DNA from 4 places in the Conexibacter sp. JCM 18997 genome. Region 1 is predicted to be linked to each of the others. Evidence: riboswitches for the same ligand, from Rfam matches in the RefSeq annotation. Region 1 holds a riboswitch; each other region holds the start of a gene.
The links. Region 1 has a riboswitch for cyclic di-AMP ahead of ACZ5UI_RS13660 (hypothetical protein). Riboswitches for the same ligand answer to the same signal wherever they lie in the genome.

Region 1 (3,494 bases):
TGTGGCGGGCCAGCTGCTTGATCGACTTGCGCAGGTCACGGTCGTCCTGCTTCATGACCAGCGGGAACTCCTTCGTCACGTCGACGAGCTCGAAGTTCTCGTAGCGGTCGACCACGACCGGCATGGCCGAGCAGACGTAGGCGCAGAACGCGTAGGCGAAGCGCGGGTCGTGGGTGACGAACTCCAGGCCCGGCGCACCCCCCAGATCACGCAGCACGTAGGACGGGTCGGCCCAGTACTGGATCAGGTGGCGGTACTGGTTGGTCGCCGGGTCCCAGCCGTAGATGGCCGAGATCGAGCAGCAGTGCGCGCCGCCGGTGTAGGTGTCGACGATCACCTCGGGCTCGCCGTTGGCGTCGAGGTCGGCCAGGGTCAGCGACTTCGTGTCGTCCCCGTCCAGGCCGATGCCGCCGATCGGCACGGCGTCCTGGCACTCGTCGCAGCCGGCGGCGGGATTCGCGCCGCCCTCCAGCGTCGCGGGCACGCCGTTGCGGGTGATGGCCACGCGCACGTCGGAGGCCTCGAAGCTGCCCTTCAGCGTGTAGGTCAGCGTCGCGCTGACGCCGCCCGACGACGCGGTCTCGGTCTGCGGGCCGGTCGCGGCCAGCGCGGTGGGCGCCGCGATCAGGCAGGCGATCGCGACGCACAGCGTGGTGAGGGTGCGCATCCGTGCGCCTTTCGCTCGTGGTCCGGCGGTCAGTCGGGCAGCAGGCCGTCGCCGTCGAACTCGACCTCGGCCTCGGCCAGCGTCAGGTCCGGCGGGGGGACGATCAGGTCGGACTCGCGCAGGTCCTCGCCGTCCAGCGGCGTGCCCTTGCTGCGGATGAAGTCCAGCAGGGCGCCGAACGACTCGTTGTAGGCCGACAGGTCGTCGGCCGCGACGGCGGCGACGACACGGTTGTCGATCTCGTTGAGCTCGTCGTGAATCCCCTCGGGCAGCTCGTACTGGCCCTCGGTGGAGATCCGGACGATCACGCCTTGCCCTCTTCGATCTGCGGGGACGCCGGGGCACCGCCGCTCAGCTCGGCCTTCATCTTGGCCAGCTCGTCATCGACCTGGGTGCCGCTGGTCAGCTCCGCCAGCTGGCGGTCGATGTCGTCCTGGCCGGGCCCGAGGGCGGTCAGGTCCTCGAACGTGCCGGCCGCCTCGAGCTCCTCGACGGCGTTGGCCCGTGCGCGCATGTCCTCGGTCTTGTCCAGCGCGCGCTGCATGGCCAGGCCGACGTCGGCCATCTCCTCGCCCACACCGGTGGCGGCCTCGGAGATCTGCACCCGCGCCTCGGCGGCGGAGTACTGCGCCTTGACGACTTCCTTCTTCGTGCGGAAGGACTCGATCTTCGTGCGCAGCTTCTGCTCGGACGCGATCAGCTTCTGCTGCTCGCCCTCGAGCTCGGTGACCTGGGCGTCGAGCGACTGCAGCTCGTTCTGGGCCAGCGTCTTGCGCTCGAGCGCGGTGCGCGCGAGCTCCTCGTTGCCGGCCGACAGCGCCTGGCGGGCCTGCGTGTCGAGCTTGACGACCGACTGCTGGAGCTTGTCGGCCTGCATCTGCAGTCGCTTCTTGGAGGTGACGACCTCAGCGATGCCCTTCTTGACGTTCTGCAGCAGCTCGAGCTGCTTCTGGTAGCTGTAATCGAGCGTCTCGCCCGGGTCTTCGGCCCGGTCGAGCATCTTGCTGATCTTCGCCTTGATGATGGTCGTGAAGCGGCCACTGGTGCCGGGCATCACTGCCTCCTGTCCGCGCGTCGTGGGTGCTGGTCGCCCAGCCTACCGACGCACGTAAAGCTGAGGCTTAGAAACCGACCGGGTGGCGGGCCTTGAAGCCCTTGGTGTTGCGCAGGACCGGGCGCCACTGCGGGCCGGAGTTGCCGGCCGGGTCGCCCGCGGCGCTGGTGTCGAGGCGCAGCCCGGCGATCACGACGAACGCGTGCCCCGGGTTGGTGTAGACGGTCACCCAGTCGCCCAGGCCCGCGTCGCCCCACTTCATGAAGGACGAGGAGTCCAGCGGCGTGCCGTCCAGCAGGCCGCCGCCCAGCAGCGCGTAGGACACGGTGCCCGAGCAGTCGTAGCCGCTGTCCTTCACGCGGGCGTGGCCGCCGCCGTACTTGTACGGCTTGCCGACGATCTCGTTCGCGGCCCAGATCGCTTCCTTGACCTCGATCGGCGCGTCGACGGGCGGGTAGGCCTTGCCGGCGAGGATCGTGGCGTCGGGCATGTCCGGCGTCTGGTTGGGATCGACCCCGAAGGTCGCGCCGCCGCCCGTGGTGGTGGGCGTGGTCGGCACCGTGGGCGTCGTCGTGCCCGTGGTCGGGGTGGTCGACGGGTCGGCCGGGGCCGGGTCCGTCGAAGGAGCCGCTGCTGCGCCTGCGGTGGTGCCCTTGGGGGCGGCGGAGGCCGGAATCGCCACGGCCAGGATGGCCAGAAGCGAAGCAACGATCGTCGTCACAAGGGCAAATGCCCGCACAGCTACCTCTTTCGTATGCCTCCGGGGTTAGCTGACGGGTTAGCGCGGAAAGAGCCGGCGCCTCTCCTTTCGGAGACTCACCCCAAACAACCTGGGTCCCCCGGTCCCCAGCGTCATGCTGAGAACTCGGCGTTGATCGCGGCACCGTAGCAGGTCGCACGGTTTGTTGCACCACGATTATGGGTACCGCGCGGAACGTCATCCTGGCGCGGCCTTGCTCGATACCGTCATCGACCTGATGGGTCGCTTCCTGAACCTCCGTGGCGCGTTGGCGCTCACCCTTGTGGTCGCCACCGCCGCCTCCACGGGGTGCGGCAAGGACGGCAGCCCGGACGGCGGATCGCCCACCAGCCCGCCCGCGTCGCCCTCGGTCGGCGCCGCGGCCGGCGACGAGGCGGCCGGCAGCGCGCTCGGCTTCCCGGCCTTCGCGACGAAGAACACCACCCGCGTGGGCGGCGCTGACGCGATCGCCGACGCCGCCGGCGTGGCCCAGGCGGTGTGGCCGTCGACCGGCCCCACCAGCCGCCCGCCCGCCGTGTCGCTGGTGCAGGCCGACGACTGGCGCGCCGCGGTCGCCGCCTCCGCGCTGGTCGCGCGACCGGTGCGCGCGCCGATCCTGCTGGCCGACGGCGAGGAGCTCCCCCAGGCCACCAAGGACGCCCTCAAGCGCCTGGCGCCCGCCGGCTCCGGCGTGCTCGGCGGCGCGCAGGTCATCAAGGTGGGCGACGTTCCCGCCACGGGCAACCGCACGACCGCGGTCAACGGCAAGGACCCGTTCGAGCTGGCCGCGGCCATCGACCGGATCGCGACGACCGCACGCGGCGAGCCGAGCAAGGCCGTCGTGGTGGTCGGCGCCGACGCGCCGAGCTACGCGATGCCCGCCGCCGCCTGGGCGGCCAAGTCCGGGGATCCCATCCTGTTCACCGCGCGCGACGAGCTGCCCGCCGCCACCGCGACGGCCATCAAGACGCACGAGCGCCCGCGCATCTTCGTGCTCGGTCCCGACACGGCGGTCTCCGACAAGGTGATCGACC
Region 2 (3,494 bases), 1.5 Mb from region 1:
GCTGGCCACGCAGCTCCGGGCGGCGCAGCAGCTCGACGGACACGTAGAACGCGTCCATGTCGAGATGGGCGATCGTCGGCACCCGGGAAACGGTACGCCCCGGGGCCGACGAACACACGTTCCTACCGCATCGAGACCTGGACCGTCCCGACCGAGCCGAAGTGCAGCTTGGCGGCGGTCGCGGCGGTCAGGTCGAACTCGCGCGCGCCCACGTAGGGCCCGCGGTCGATGACGCTGGCCTTGACCACGTGCCCGCGGTAGCGCAGCGTGAGCTTCGTGCCGCACGGCAGCGTCTTGTTGGCCACGCCGACGGTGCCCGTGGTCAGCGTTCCGCCACAACCGAGGTTGTTGCCGTACAGGCCGGGGCCGTACCACGAGGCCAGCGCCGAACGGAAGCCGGCCACCTGGCCGATGCGCTTGGTCGTGGTCGCGTTGGCGGCATCGCCGGCGAAGCGCAGGCGCGCGGCCGAGCTCGTCGCCGAGGCCAGGCGCTGGTCCAGGCGGAAGCGGCCCTGGCCGTCGGTGCGGTCGCGATCGACGGTGAACCAGCCGTGCCTGCCCCGGAACTGCAGCGCCACGGTGCGGCCGCTGCCGCCGTTGGCGACCGCGCCGCGCACGAGCGTCTTGCGCCCGGCGGTCACGTTGCGGCGCACGCCATGGGTGACCAGGCGCGCGCCGACGGATACTCGTCGCTGCGCGCTGGCGGGCACCGCAGCAACATCGGCTCCGGCCGCCTGGGCGACGCCGGCCTGCACGACGCGCACGGCGCCCGAGCGGCGCGGGTGGGCCCGCAGCGCGAACGCGCCGCCGGGACCGGTGGTCCCGTCGGTCAGCTTCGTCCACGTGGTGGCGCCGGCGGGCAGGATCTCCAGACGCACGGGCGCGTCGGCCTGGCCCGAGGCCAGGCGGCCCGAGACGACGATCGGCTGTCCGGGACGCAGCGACGCGTCCTTGACCGCGGCCTGGATGGCCGGGCTGCTCAGATCTGATGCGGGCGCGCCCGCGGCGTTGGGAACGACGATGCCGAGCGCCCCGACCGCAACAGCGGCAGGCACGGCGCGCAGCAGGATGTGCGGCCTCAAGGAGGTCCTCCTTCATGACTGCGGGCCTACGAGGTCAGCTGTCGGGCTCGCGCGTCCGCGCTATGTGGGCATCAGCCCACGATTCGCCCCGTGCCGAGAACGGTCTCGACGAGTGGGTCCCCCGCTCGCCATGGATGGGCCACGGCGACTCGGCCTGCTGGAAACAACGCCCCCCAAGGTATCCGTCGAACGCGCGTTCGAAGCACTTGTGTGCCCGACGTCACACCCCGCTGCACGGGCGCTTGCGCTACAGGCGCGTGAGCGGAACGCGCGGCGTGCCGGCCAGCAGCTGAGCGGCGAGCATCGACGAGGCCTCCCCCACCCGGGTGGGCGAGAGCTCGCCGGTGGCGGGCGACGGCGGCAGCTCCTGCGCGGCCTCCAGGAGGACGTCGATCGCCCGCAGCAGCGCCTCCTCGTGATCGTCGTCCATGCCGCCGGTGGGGATCTGACAGGCCAGACGGCCGAGCGCCAGCGCTTCGGTGGCGTCGCCTCCGCGGAAGCGCAGCTGCACCGCGATGGCCGCGTAGGCGACCGCGCGCTCGCCGGCCAGCCAGCGCGGCCCCAACGCACCCTTGCCGGGCGGGCCACCGAGGTCGGCGGACGGCTCGCCGGCCAGCAGGCGCTCGACGTTGCCGCCGGCGATCGCGGCCAGGACGTCCGGCCCGTAGCCCACTTCGATCGCACAGCGCAGGAAGGCCAGGGCGGCGAAGCGGCCCGAGCCGTAGGGCATGTCGGAGGCGAACAGGATCCGGGACGGATCGACGGTCTCGTACAGCGTGAGCAGATCGGAGACCAGCCACCACGAGGTGTCGAAGAAGAGGTTGGAGAGCTCGTTGGCCGCGGGCGCGACGAGCCCGAGGTCGCTGATCCCGGCGTGGGCCAGGATGAACGAGGCGCCCGGGTAGCGCCGGGCCAGCGCGACCAGGTCCTCCCCCAGCGCCGGGATACCGCGACCGGCGTGCACCAGGACGGGCAGGTGCTCGGCGTCGGCCAGCCCGACCAGCGCCTCGACCGACGGGTGCGACATGACGAACGCGTCCGAGCGCGGGTGCAGCTTGAAGCCGCGCGCGCCCAGCGCGAGCGTGCGGCGCGCCTCCGGCAGCGGGTCGCCGGCGTTGGGGTCGATGCGCGCGAACGGCACGAGGCGCCCGCCCGACGCGTCCGCTTCGGCCAACACGCGATCGTTGGCGGGCGGGTAGCCGTCGGGCTCGGCGGTGGTGAAGACGATCGAGCGCTGGACGCCGGCGCGGTCCAGACCGGCCATCAGCTCCTCGGCGCTCGCCGTGACGCCGTCCGGGTCGTTGGAGCCCGTGTGCGTGTGGGCGTCCATCCAGGGCGTGTCGGCCGGCAGGATCGCCCGCGCCGCCTCCAGGTGGCCGACCAGGATGTCGTCGTACGGCGCGCCTGGGATCTGCACCAGCGGGAGCTTACGCGGCCTGCACCTCGGGCCCGGTCTCGGTCAGCGCGCCGCGCATGCGCTCCAGGCCCAGGCGGATGCGGCTCTTGGCCGTCCCCAGCGGCGTACCGGTGCGCCGGGCGATCTCGTCGGCGGTCAGCCCACCCCAGTAGGCGAGCACGAGCGCCTCGCGCTGGGCGCCGGGCAGCTCGCGCAGGGCGCCGCGCACGTCCGCACGCGCCTCGGAGCGGGCCAGGATCGCGTCGGGCCGGCTGTCGTGATCGCGCCCAGGGCTCTCGACGGCGACCAGATCGCGCACGCGGTCGCTGGCCCGGCCGGCGGCCTGCCCCTCACGCCACACGTCCAGCGCCCGCGAGCGCGCCATCAGCCGCAGGTAGGGCCCCAGCTCGCCGCGCTTGGCGTCGAACCGCTCCGGCCGCGACCACACGCGCATGAAGACGTCCTGCACGACGTCACCGGCGCGGGAGGCATCGCCGAGCACGCGCACGGCGACGGCGTGGACGGAGCGGTGGTGGTCGGCGTAGGCGCGGGCGAAGGTCTCGGAGTCGTGCAGGTCCATGTGTTCTTGATTACCCACTGTGTAAGTAGCTTACACAGCTTGTTGAAGTTTGCCAAGACCGGTCTGGCAGACCACAATCGAGCGCGTGGCCAATCCCGATCGGCTCACGGGCCTCGACGCCTCCTTCCTGCATCTCGAGCGCGGCGGCCAGGCGCACATGCACGTCGCCGAGGTGCTCGTCTTCGCGGGCCGTGCGCCCGGCTACGTCGAGCTCGTCGACCACATCCGCAACCGCCTCGACCTGGTTCCCCGCTACCGCCAGCGCCTGGCCTCGGTCCCGCTCGGCCAGGGTCGCCCGGTGTGGGTCGACGACGCGCACTTCAACGTGCGCTACCACCTGCGCCACACGGGCCTGCCCAGCCCCGGCGACGACGCCGCGCTGAAGCGCCTGGCCGGCCGGCTGTTCTCCCAGCCGCTGGACCGCAACAAGCCGCTG
Region 3 (3,494 bases), 2.5 Mb from region 1:
ACGGGCTCGGCCCGCGCGGCGGCGGCGCCCACGCCCCGCACGAGTTCGTGCTGCGCGCGTCGTTGAAGTCGCGAGCGCAGGTGGCGCTGGCGATGGTCGACGCGCTGCTGGCCTGACCGCGTCGGGGAGCGCGATCGCTCGCGTGCCGTCGCTGCCCGTCGGAGCCGCCCCGCGCCCGGCTAGGACGCCAGCAGCTCGCCGTGCCCGCCGTGCACCAGCGCGGCGTAGCGGCGGTCCAGCGCCATCAGCTCCTCGTGCGTCCCGCGTTCGACGATCTCGCCCGCGTCGAGCACGACGATCTGGTCGGCGTGGCGGACGGTGGAGAGGCGGTGGGCGATGGCGATCGTCGTGCGGCCGGCGGAGAGATCGTCGAGGGCCTCCTGGACGAAGCGCTCGGTCTCGGTGTCCAGCGCCGAGGTGGCCTCGTCGAGCACGAGCACCGGCGGGTTGCGCAGGACGGTGCGGGCGATCGCGATGCGCTGCTTCTCGCCGCCGCTGAAGCGGTAGCCGCGCTCGCCGACCACGGTGTCGTAGCCGTCGGGCAGGCCGGCGATCAGGTCGTGGATGCGGGCGGCCTTGGCCGCGGCGACGAGCTCCTCGTCGGTCGCCTCGGGCCGGGCGAAGCGCAGGTTGTCGCCGATCGAGGCGTGGAAGAGGTACGTGTCCTGGGACACCAGCCCGACGGTGGCGGCCAGCGACTCCTGCGTCGCGTCGCGGACGTCGACGCCGTCGATCGCCACCGAGCCGCGCTCGACGTCGTACAGGCGGGAGACGAGGTAGCCCATCGTCGTCTTGCCCGCGCCCGTCTCGCCCACGATGGCCAGCGTCGTCCCGGGGTCGACGTCGATCGACACGCCGGCCAGGGTCCAGGGCGCGTCCTCGCCGTAGCGGAACCACACGTCGTCGAAGCTCACGCGCCCGCCGCGGCCGTGCAGCTCGCGCGCGCCCGGCTGGATGTCCACGGGCAGATCGAGGTACTCGAAGATGCGATCGAACAGCGCCAGCGAGCTCTGCACGTCGACGCCGACCGACAGCAGCGACCCGATCGGGGAGAGCAGCCGGGTCTGCAGCGTGGTGAAGGCCACCACGGTGCCGATCGACACCGCGTCGGGGGACAGGCCGGCGAACAGGTAGATCAGGGCCGGCATCGCGGTGAACGAGATCTGGATTGTCGCCATCACCCAGCGACCGGCCATGCGCGAACGCACCTCGAGGTCGGCCAGGTTGCGCGACTCGCCGTCGAAGCGCTCGGCCAGCGCCCCGGTGCGGCCCATGGTCTTGCCCAGCAGGATGCCCGAGACCGACAGCGACTCCTCGATCAGCGTCGAGATGTCGGCCATCGACTCCTGGCGGCGGCGGGTGATCTTGCGCCGCTCGGCGCCGACCCGCCGCGACAGCCACACGAACAGCGGCAGCACGACGAGCGAGAAGCCGGCCAGCAGGGGATCGAGCAGGAACATCGCCACGATCGTGGCCAGCACCGTGGTGACGTTGGAGACGATCGAGGTGGCCGTCGAGGTGACGACCGACTGCACGCCGCCGATGTCGTTGGCGATGCGCGACTGCACCTCGCCCGTGCGGGTGCGCGTGAAGAAGGCGAGCGGCAGCCGCTGCAGATGGCGATAGACCTGGGTGCGCAGGTCGTGCATGACGGCCTGGCCGACCTGGGTCGACAACCACGTCTGCGCGACGCCGAGCGCGCCGGTGACCACGGCGATGGCGATCATTCCGCCGACCAACCAGGCCAGCAGCGTGGTGTCGCGGTCGGGGAGCGCCGTGTCGAGGATCGCGCGCAGGAGGAACGGCGAGACCATCGAAATCCCTGCAGACAGCACGATCAGCCCGAGAACGGCCGACAGGCGGCCGCGATAGGGGCGGAACAATCGCGCGATTCTCACAGGAGGCAGTCTAGCTAATAGTTGAACGGCTCAACTATTACGGGAAACAGACAGCGGGAGGGTTCGCTACAGTTCCCGCCGTCGAATGACCAAAGCCGAATGCCCGTCGTTTCCGCCGACGGGCAGCGGGGGAACCACTTGGCCGCCAATAGCGGCCCGGGGCGAATCACCGGCCGAGAGCCGGAGTAGCGCTGCTCTTTCTGCGCGAGCCCGTCAGCTAACCCCGCAGGCACTGGAAAGAGATAGGGGATCCCAGTAGTGCCTGACATACGACTTCCCGCGGTAGCCGTGTTCCTAACCACGGCTGCCGTGGCCGCTATACCGGCAACCGCATCGGCGTACACGTTCGGAGCGCGCACGCTCAAGCAGGGCATGTCGGGTAGCGACGTCAAGGTGGCGCAGAAGCTGTTGCGCCAGACCGGCGAGAGCCTCACCCCCGACGGTCAGTTCGGCCCGGCCACCAAGCGGGCCGTGTTGAGCTTCGAGCAGACCGCCGGCCTGACGCCCAACGGGCGGCTGGAGCCGACCGAGGCGCCCACGCTGCAGCAGGCCGCCGTCGACGGCGCCTCCGCGCGCCAGACCGATGCGGCGACCGACCCGACGACGGGCGCGGCCACGCCGACGTCGACGACGACGCCCACCACCACGGGCACGACGACGACGACCACGACGCCCGCCACCACGACCACGATGGGCGGCGCGACCACCCAGACGCCGGTCGGCATCCCGGGCGAGACCGCGATCCTCAACGCCGACGGCACCGCCACGGCGCCGGCCAGCGCCCCGCCCGCGGTCCAGGCGATCATCGCCGCCGGCAACGAGATCGCCTCCAAGCCGTACAAGTACGGCGGCGGTCACACGCTGAAGTGGAAGGACACCGGCTACGACTGCTCGGGCTCGGTCTCCTACGCGCTCCACGGCGCCGACCTGCTCGACTCGCCGCTGCCCTCGGGCAACTTCGAGACCTGGGGCGACGCCGGGCCCGGCCAGTGGGTCACCCTGTACGCCCGCGGCGACCACATGTACATGATCGTCGCCGGCCTGCGGTTCGACACCTCGGGCGCCAAGCCGTCGCGCTGGCAGACCGCCAAGCGCTCCAGCTCGGGCTTCACGGTCCGCCACCCCACGGGGCTCTAACCCCGCGTCGACATCTCGGTAGGTTGGGGCCCGGTGCGTCGCCGGGTCCCGATCACCGCAGTCCTGCGCGCCACCCGGGCGCCGATGCGCCCGGGCCACCTGACGCTGCGGTGATCGTCCTCTACGACGCCGACTGCGGCTTCTGCCGGTTCAGCGTCGCCCGCCTGCTGGCCTGGGACCGCCACCGACGCCTGCGGCCGGTGGCGATCCAGTCGCCCGAGGGGCAGGCGCTGCTGGAGCGCGGCGGCGTCCCCGCGCCCGAGCGCCTGCGCTCGGCGCACGTGGTCGACGACGCCGGGGTCGTGCACTCCGGGGGCGCCGCCACCGCGGTGATCGCGCGCGCGCTGCCCGCGGGCGCGCCGGTGGCCTGGCTGGCCGAGGCGCTGCCCGGCCCGGTCGACCGCGGCTATCGCTGGGTGGCCGACCACCGCACGGCGATCAGCCGCTGGGTGCCGTCGC
Region 4 (3,494 bases), 2.3 Mb from region 1:
ACGCCGGTCGGCGATCACGGGACGCAGCTGGCGCTGTCGCTGGACCTGCCGGCGGCGCCGGAGCTGGCGGGACTGGGGGACTGGGACGCGATGGTCGCCGACTACGCCACGACCGGGATGGCGATCGCCCACCATCCGTTCGCGCTGCTGCGCGGGCACCTGACCAGCCAGGGCGTCGTGTCCAGCCGGGCGTTGGAGGACCTGCGACACGGGACCGACGTGCAGCTGGCCGGGCTGGTGATGGCGCGCCAGAAGCCGGCGACGGCCAACGGGGTGTGCTTCCTGCTGCTGGAGGACGAGTTCGGGACGGTCAACCTGATCGTGCCGCCGCCGGTCTACGAGCGCGACCGGCTGACCGTGCGCTCCGAGCCGCTGGTGATCGCCGAGGGGCGGATGGAGCGCTACGCGTCGGCGGGCGGGGCGATCAACGTCGTCGTGCGGCGGTTGCGGCCGCTGCAGGTGCCCACCGGGCGGCTGGCCTCGGTGCACGATCTGCCCTCCGCGGTGCCGCAGGAAGGCGCGGACGGGGCGCGCGAGAGCGGCGTCGCGGTGGGGGAGGAAGCCGAGGCGGCGTTGGCGGCGGCAGGCGGTTCTGCGGGCGGCGCGTTCCGGGCGGTGGCGCCGCCGGTGCAGAGCTTTGCGCGGGGGCGGAGCCGATGAGCAAGCCGATCCGGGGCGCGGCCCGATAGATTCCCGGACATGGCCATTGCTGTACTTGTCATCTTCTGGGTCGTTATCGGAACGGGCGTCGTGCTGGTCGCGATGGCCGCGACCCGCAAGCCGCATCGCGAGGACGATGGCGGCTCCCGGGCTGGACGCCTTGCCTTCGGCGTTGGCCTCACGCTCCTCGTCGTGCTCGGCGCGATCGTCATCCCCACGGTTGTCATGGTCGACAACTCGGAGTCGAACGCCGAGGCGAAGGGCGGCGTGGACCTCACCGCGGCCGAGGTGCGCGGACGCGAGATGTTCGCGGCCAACTGCGCCGTCTGCCACACGCTGTCGGCCTCCAACGCGGTCGGTCGCGTGGGCCCGGACCTCGACACCCTGCGTCCGCCCAAGGCACTCGTGCTCGACGCGATCGCCAAGGGGCGCGCGCGCGGCATCGGCCAGATGCCGGCCGACCTGCTCAGCGGTGAGGACGCGCAGGACGTGGCCGACTACGTTGCGGCGGTCGCCGGGCACTGACCCGGAGATCTCAGCGGCGGTCGGAACCCGAACGCCAGGAGGAGATCGACCATGGACGAAGCCCGAGCGAAAGAGCTGTTGGCGGCCGAGCGTGCGCGCATCGAAGGCCTGCTGGCCTCGGCCAGCGCGCCCGACGCCGGCCCCGACGACGAGCCGCACCTGGAGCAGCACGTCGCCGACCAGGCCAGCGACCTGTACGACAAGGAGCGCGACGAGGGCCAGGCCGAGGACCTGCGCGACCGCCTGGCGGCGATCGAGCGGGCCGAGCAGCGGTTGGCCGACGGCACCTTCGGCACGTCGACGATCAGCGGCGAGCCGATCCCCGACGCGAGGCTGGAGGTCGTGCCCTGGGCCGAGCGCACCGTCGCCGAGCAGGCCACCTGGGAGCGCGGCGGCAACTAGTGCCCTGAGGTCCGCCGTGTCTGACGGCGGACCACCGCGGCGCTGACCATCCGGTCGGCAGGCCCGGGCTCACGAGGAAATTCGCCCAAAGTCCGGCCTGATCAGGGTCGGGCGGGCCTTGACATCTTCCGTGCAGGTTTCCAGAAGAAAACCGCTGTTGCAGGGATTTCCCGAATCGCTAGGATGGCCAACGTTCCGCTGAGTCGTCCCCGGCAATGAGGCCGGCCGATGAGCGGGGGACCCGATGCCGTCCGGGGCGAATCGCACAATGTGCGTAGCGCGAAACTCTCATGCGCGAGCCCGTCAGCTAACCCCGTAAGCCGTCAAGAGAGAAGCGATGCCCCACGCTGCCCGAGCCCAGGACTCCTGGTCCGACCCGCCGCCCCGTCGCCCCCGCCGTCAGGCTGCCGATTGGGCCTCGCCGGAAGATCTCGAGATCCTGAGCACGATCGGCCGCCCGCGGGAGGCCGACTGGTCCGTCCTGACGCTGGAGCGCGACGACGAGGCCGGCGACGCGTTCGCCGCCGACGACGACGCCCCCGCCACGGTCGACGCCGCGGCGATGGCCCGCCGGCCCATGCGGGTCGTCGCGTCCGAGCCCGAGCAGTCCTACGACGTCGAGCCCGACGTCGTCGCGCACATGCAGATCGCTCCCGCCGGCCCGGCCCCGCTGGACCTGCCGCCGCAGCGCGCCGCCAACGGCCGCCGCACGGTGGTCATCCGCGGCCAGGTGGCCGAGCGCGAGCGCCCCTACGCCACGACCGCCCAGCGCCACCGCCCGTCCCGCCGCCCGAGCGAGCGCGTCGGCGCCCGCCCCGACCGCGTCGCCCTGTGGGCGTTCGGCCTGGGCCTGCTGCTGATCCTCGTCGCGGTGCTCAGCGCCGCCGGCGCCTGACCGCCGCCGTCCATCCCGCGGCCGCACCGGCCGCCACACCAAGCCATCCGAAGCCCGCCACCGCAGCGGGTTGTCGTCGTCGTGTGATCGCGGTTGCGCACGTCCGCGCCGGGGCGTATCCTTACGAATCGTAAGGTGCTGAACCTTGTGAAGCGCCGGACCCTCTCCCTCATTCTCGAAGGGCCGCCCCATGAAGACAGCGATGAGCCGATTCCCCGTCCACGACGACCTGACCGCCCCGGAGGGGTCGCTGCCGGTGCTGCGCGGCGCCCTGGCCAGCGCCGGCCAGCTCCCGAACTTCCTCGCCGTCCTGGCCGAGTCCCCGGCGGCCCTGCGCGGCTACGCGCGCTTCCGTTCCGAGCTGCGCCGCGGCTCGCTGACGCTCTCGACGCTCGAGCGCATCTCGCTCGGCGTGGCCGAGCACCACGACTCCCAGCCGGGGATCGTGCTCCACACGCGCCTGGCCCGCAACGCCGGGCTGGGGCAGGACGAGATCGCCCGGGCCCGCGAGTTCAGCTCCGAGGAGCCCAAGGAGGCGGCGCTGCTCGCGCTCCTGCGCGCGCTGGTCGAGAACCCCGGCACCCCGCCGATGCACCTCCACGAGGAGGCCATCGAGTCGGGCTGGACGCACGAGCAGCTGCTCGAGGCGATCGCCTACGTCTCGATGGAGACGTTCACCGCGATGGTCAACGTGGCCGGCAACATCCCGGTGGACGGGTCCAGCGAGATGACCAGGCAGCTGCAGGCCGCGTAATCCCGAGGGCGTAGGCTCTTCGTGATGGCCGAAGACCCCGATTGCACCTGCTGCCCGCACCTCCACGAGGCGGTGGAGCTGATCGGCAGGCGTTGGACGGGGGCCATCATCGAAGTCCTACGCCACGACGGGCCGCTGCGGTTCTCCGAGCTCGTCAACGCGATTCCGGGCCTGTCGGACCGGCTCTGCTCGGAGCGCATGAAGGAGCTCGAGGCGCGCGGCGTCGTCGAGCGCACGGTCCACGCGGGGCCGCCCGTG

Region 2: it holds a riboswitch for cyclic di-AMP, as region 1 does, so the genes downstream of both, ACZ5UI_RS06220 (septal ring lytic transglycosylase RlpA family protein) here and ACZ5UI_RS13660 (hypothetical protein) in region 1, are expected to answer to the same signal.
Region 3: it holds a riboswitch for cyclic di-AMP, as region 1 does, so the genes downstream of both, ACZ5UI_RS25960 (peptidoglycan-binding domain-containing protein) here and ACZ5UI_RS13660 (hypothetical protein) in region 1, are expected to answer to the same signal.
Region 4: it holds a riboswitch for cyclic di-AMP, as region 1 does, so the genes downstream of both, ACZ5UI_RS02095 (hypothetical protein) here and ACZ5UI_RS13660 (hypothetical protein) in region 1, are expected to answer to the same signal.

The regions. Positions count from the first base shown of each region.
Region 1 covers NZ_AP043885.1:2,684,516-2,688,009, forward strand. Annotated here, with positions in the region: gene ACZ5UI_RS13645 (hypothetical protein) at 1-667, opposite strand, end outside; gene pspAA (PspA-associated protein PspAA) at 697-975, opposite strand; gene ACZ5UI_RS13655 (PspA/IM30 family protein) at 972-1,721, opposite strand; gene ACZ5UI_RS13660 (hypothetical protein) at 1,789-2,403, opposite strand; cyclic di-AMP (ydaO/yuaA leader) riboswitch at 2,462-2,602, opposite strand; gene ACZ5UI_RS13665 (cell wall-binding repeat-containing protein) at 2,675-3,494, shown strand, end outside.
Region 2 covers NZ_AP043885.1:1,193,291-1,196,784, reverse strand. Annotated here, with positions in the region: gene dinB (DNA polymerase IV) at 1-82, opposite strand, end outside; gene ACZ5UI_RS06220 (septal ring lytic transglycosylase RlpA family protein) at 123-1,055, opposite strand; cyclic di-AMP (ydaO/yuaA leader) riboswitch at 1,091-1,247, opposite strand; gene ACZ5UI_RS06215 (amidohydrolase family protein) at 1,330-2,499, opposite strand; gene ACZ5UI_RS06210 (RNA polymerase sigma factor) at 2,510-3,058, opposite strand; gene ACZ5UI_RS06205 (WS/DGAT/MGAT family O-acyltransferase) at 3,144-3,494, shown strand, end outside.
Region 3 covers NZ_AP043885.1:5,177,683-5,181,176, forward strand. Annotated here, with positions in the region: gene ACZ5UI_RS25950 (M20/M25/M40 family metallo-hydrolase) at 1-116, shown strand, start outside; gene ACZ5UI_RS25955 (ABC transporter ATP-binding protein) at 180-1,883, opposite strand; cyclic di-AMP (ydaO/yuaA leader) riboswitch at 1,982-2,145, shown strand; gene ACZ5UI_RS25960 (peptidoglycan-binding domain-containing protein) at 2,271-3,035, shown strand; gene ACZ5UI_RS25965 (thiol-disulfide oxidoreductase DCC family protein) at 3,146-3,494, shown strand, end outside.
Region 4 covers NZ_AP043885.1:394,363-397,856, forward strand. Annotated here, with positions in the region: gene ACZ5UI_RS02080 (DNA polymerase III subunit alpha) at 1-660, shown strand, start outside; gene ACZ5UI_RS02085 (c-type cytochrome) at 700-1,185, shown strand; gene ACZ5UI_RS02090 (TraR/DksA family transcriptional regulator) at 1,237-1,587, shown strand; cyclic di-AMP (ydaO/yuaA leader) riboswitch at 1,774-1,924, shown strand; gene ACZ5UI_RS02095 (hypothetical protein) at 1,925-2,482, shown strand; gene ACZ5UI_RS02100 (carboxymuconolactone decarboxylase family protein) at 2,685-3,236, shown strand; gene ACZ5UI_RS02105 (winged helix-turn-helix transcriptional regulator) at 3,261-3,494, shown strand, end outside.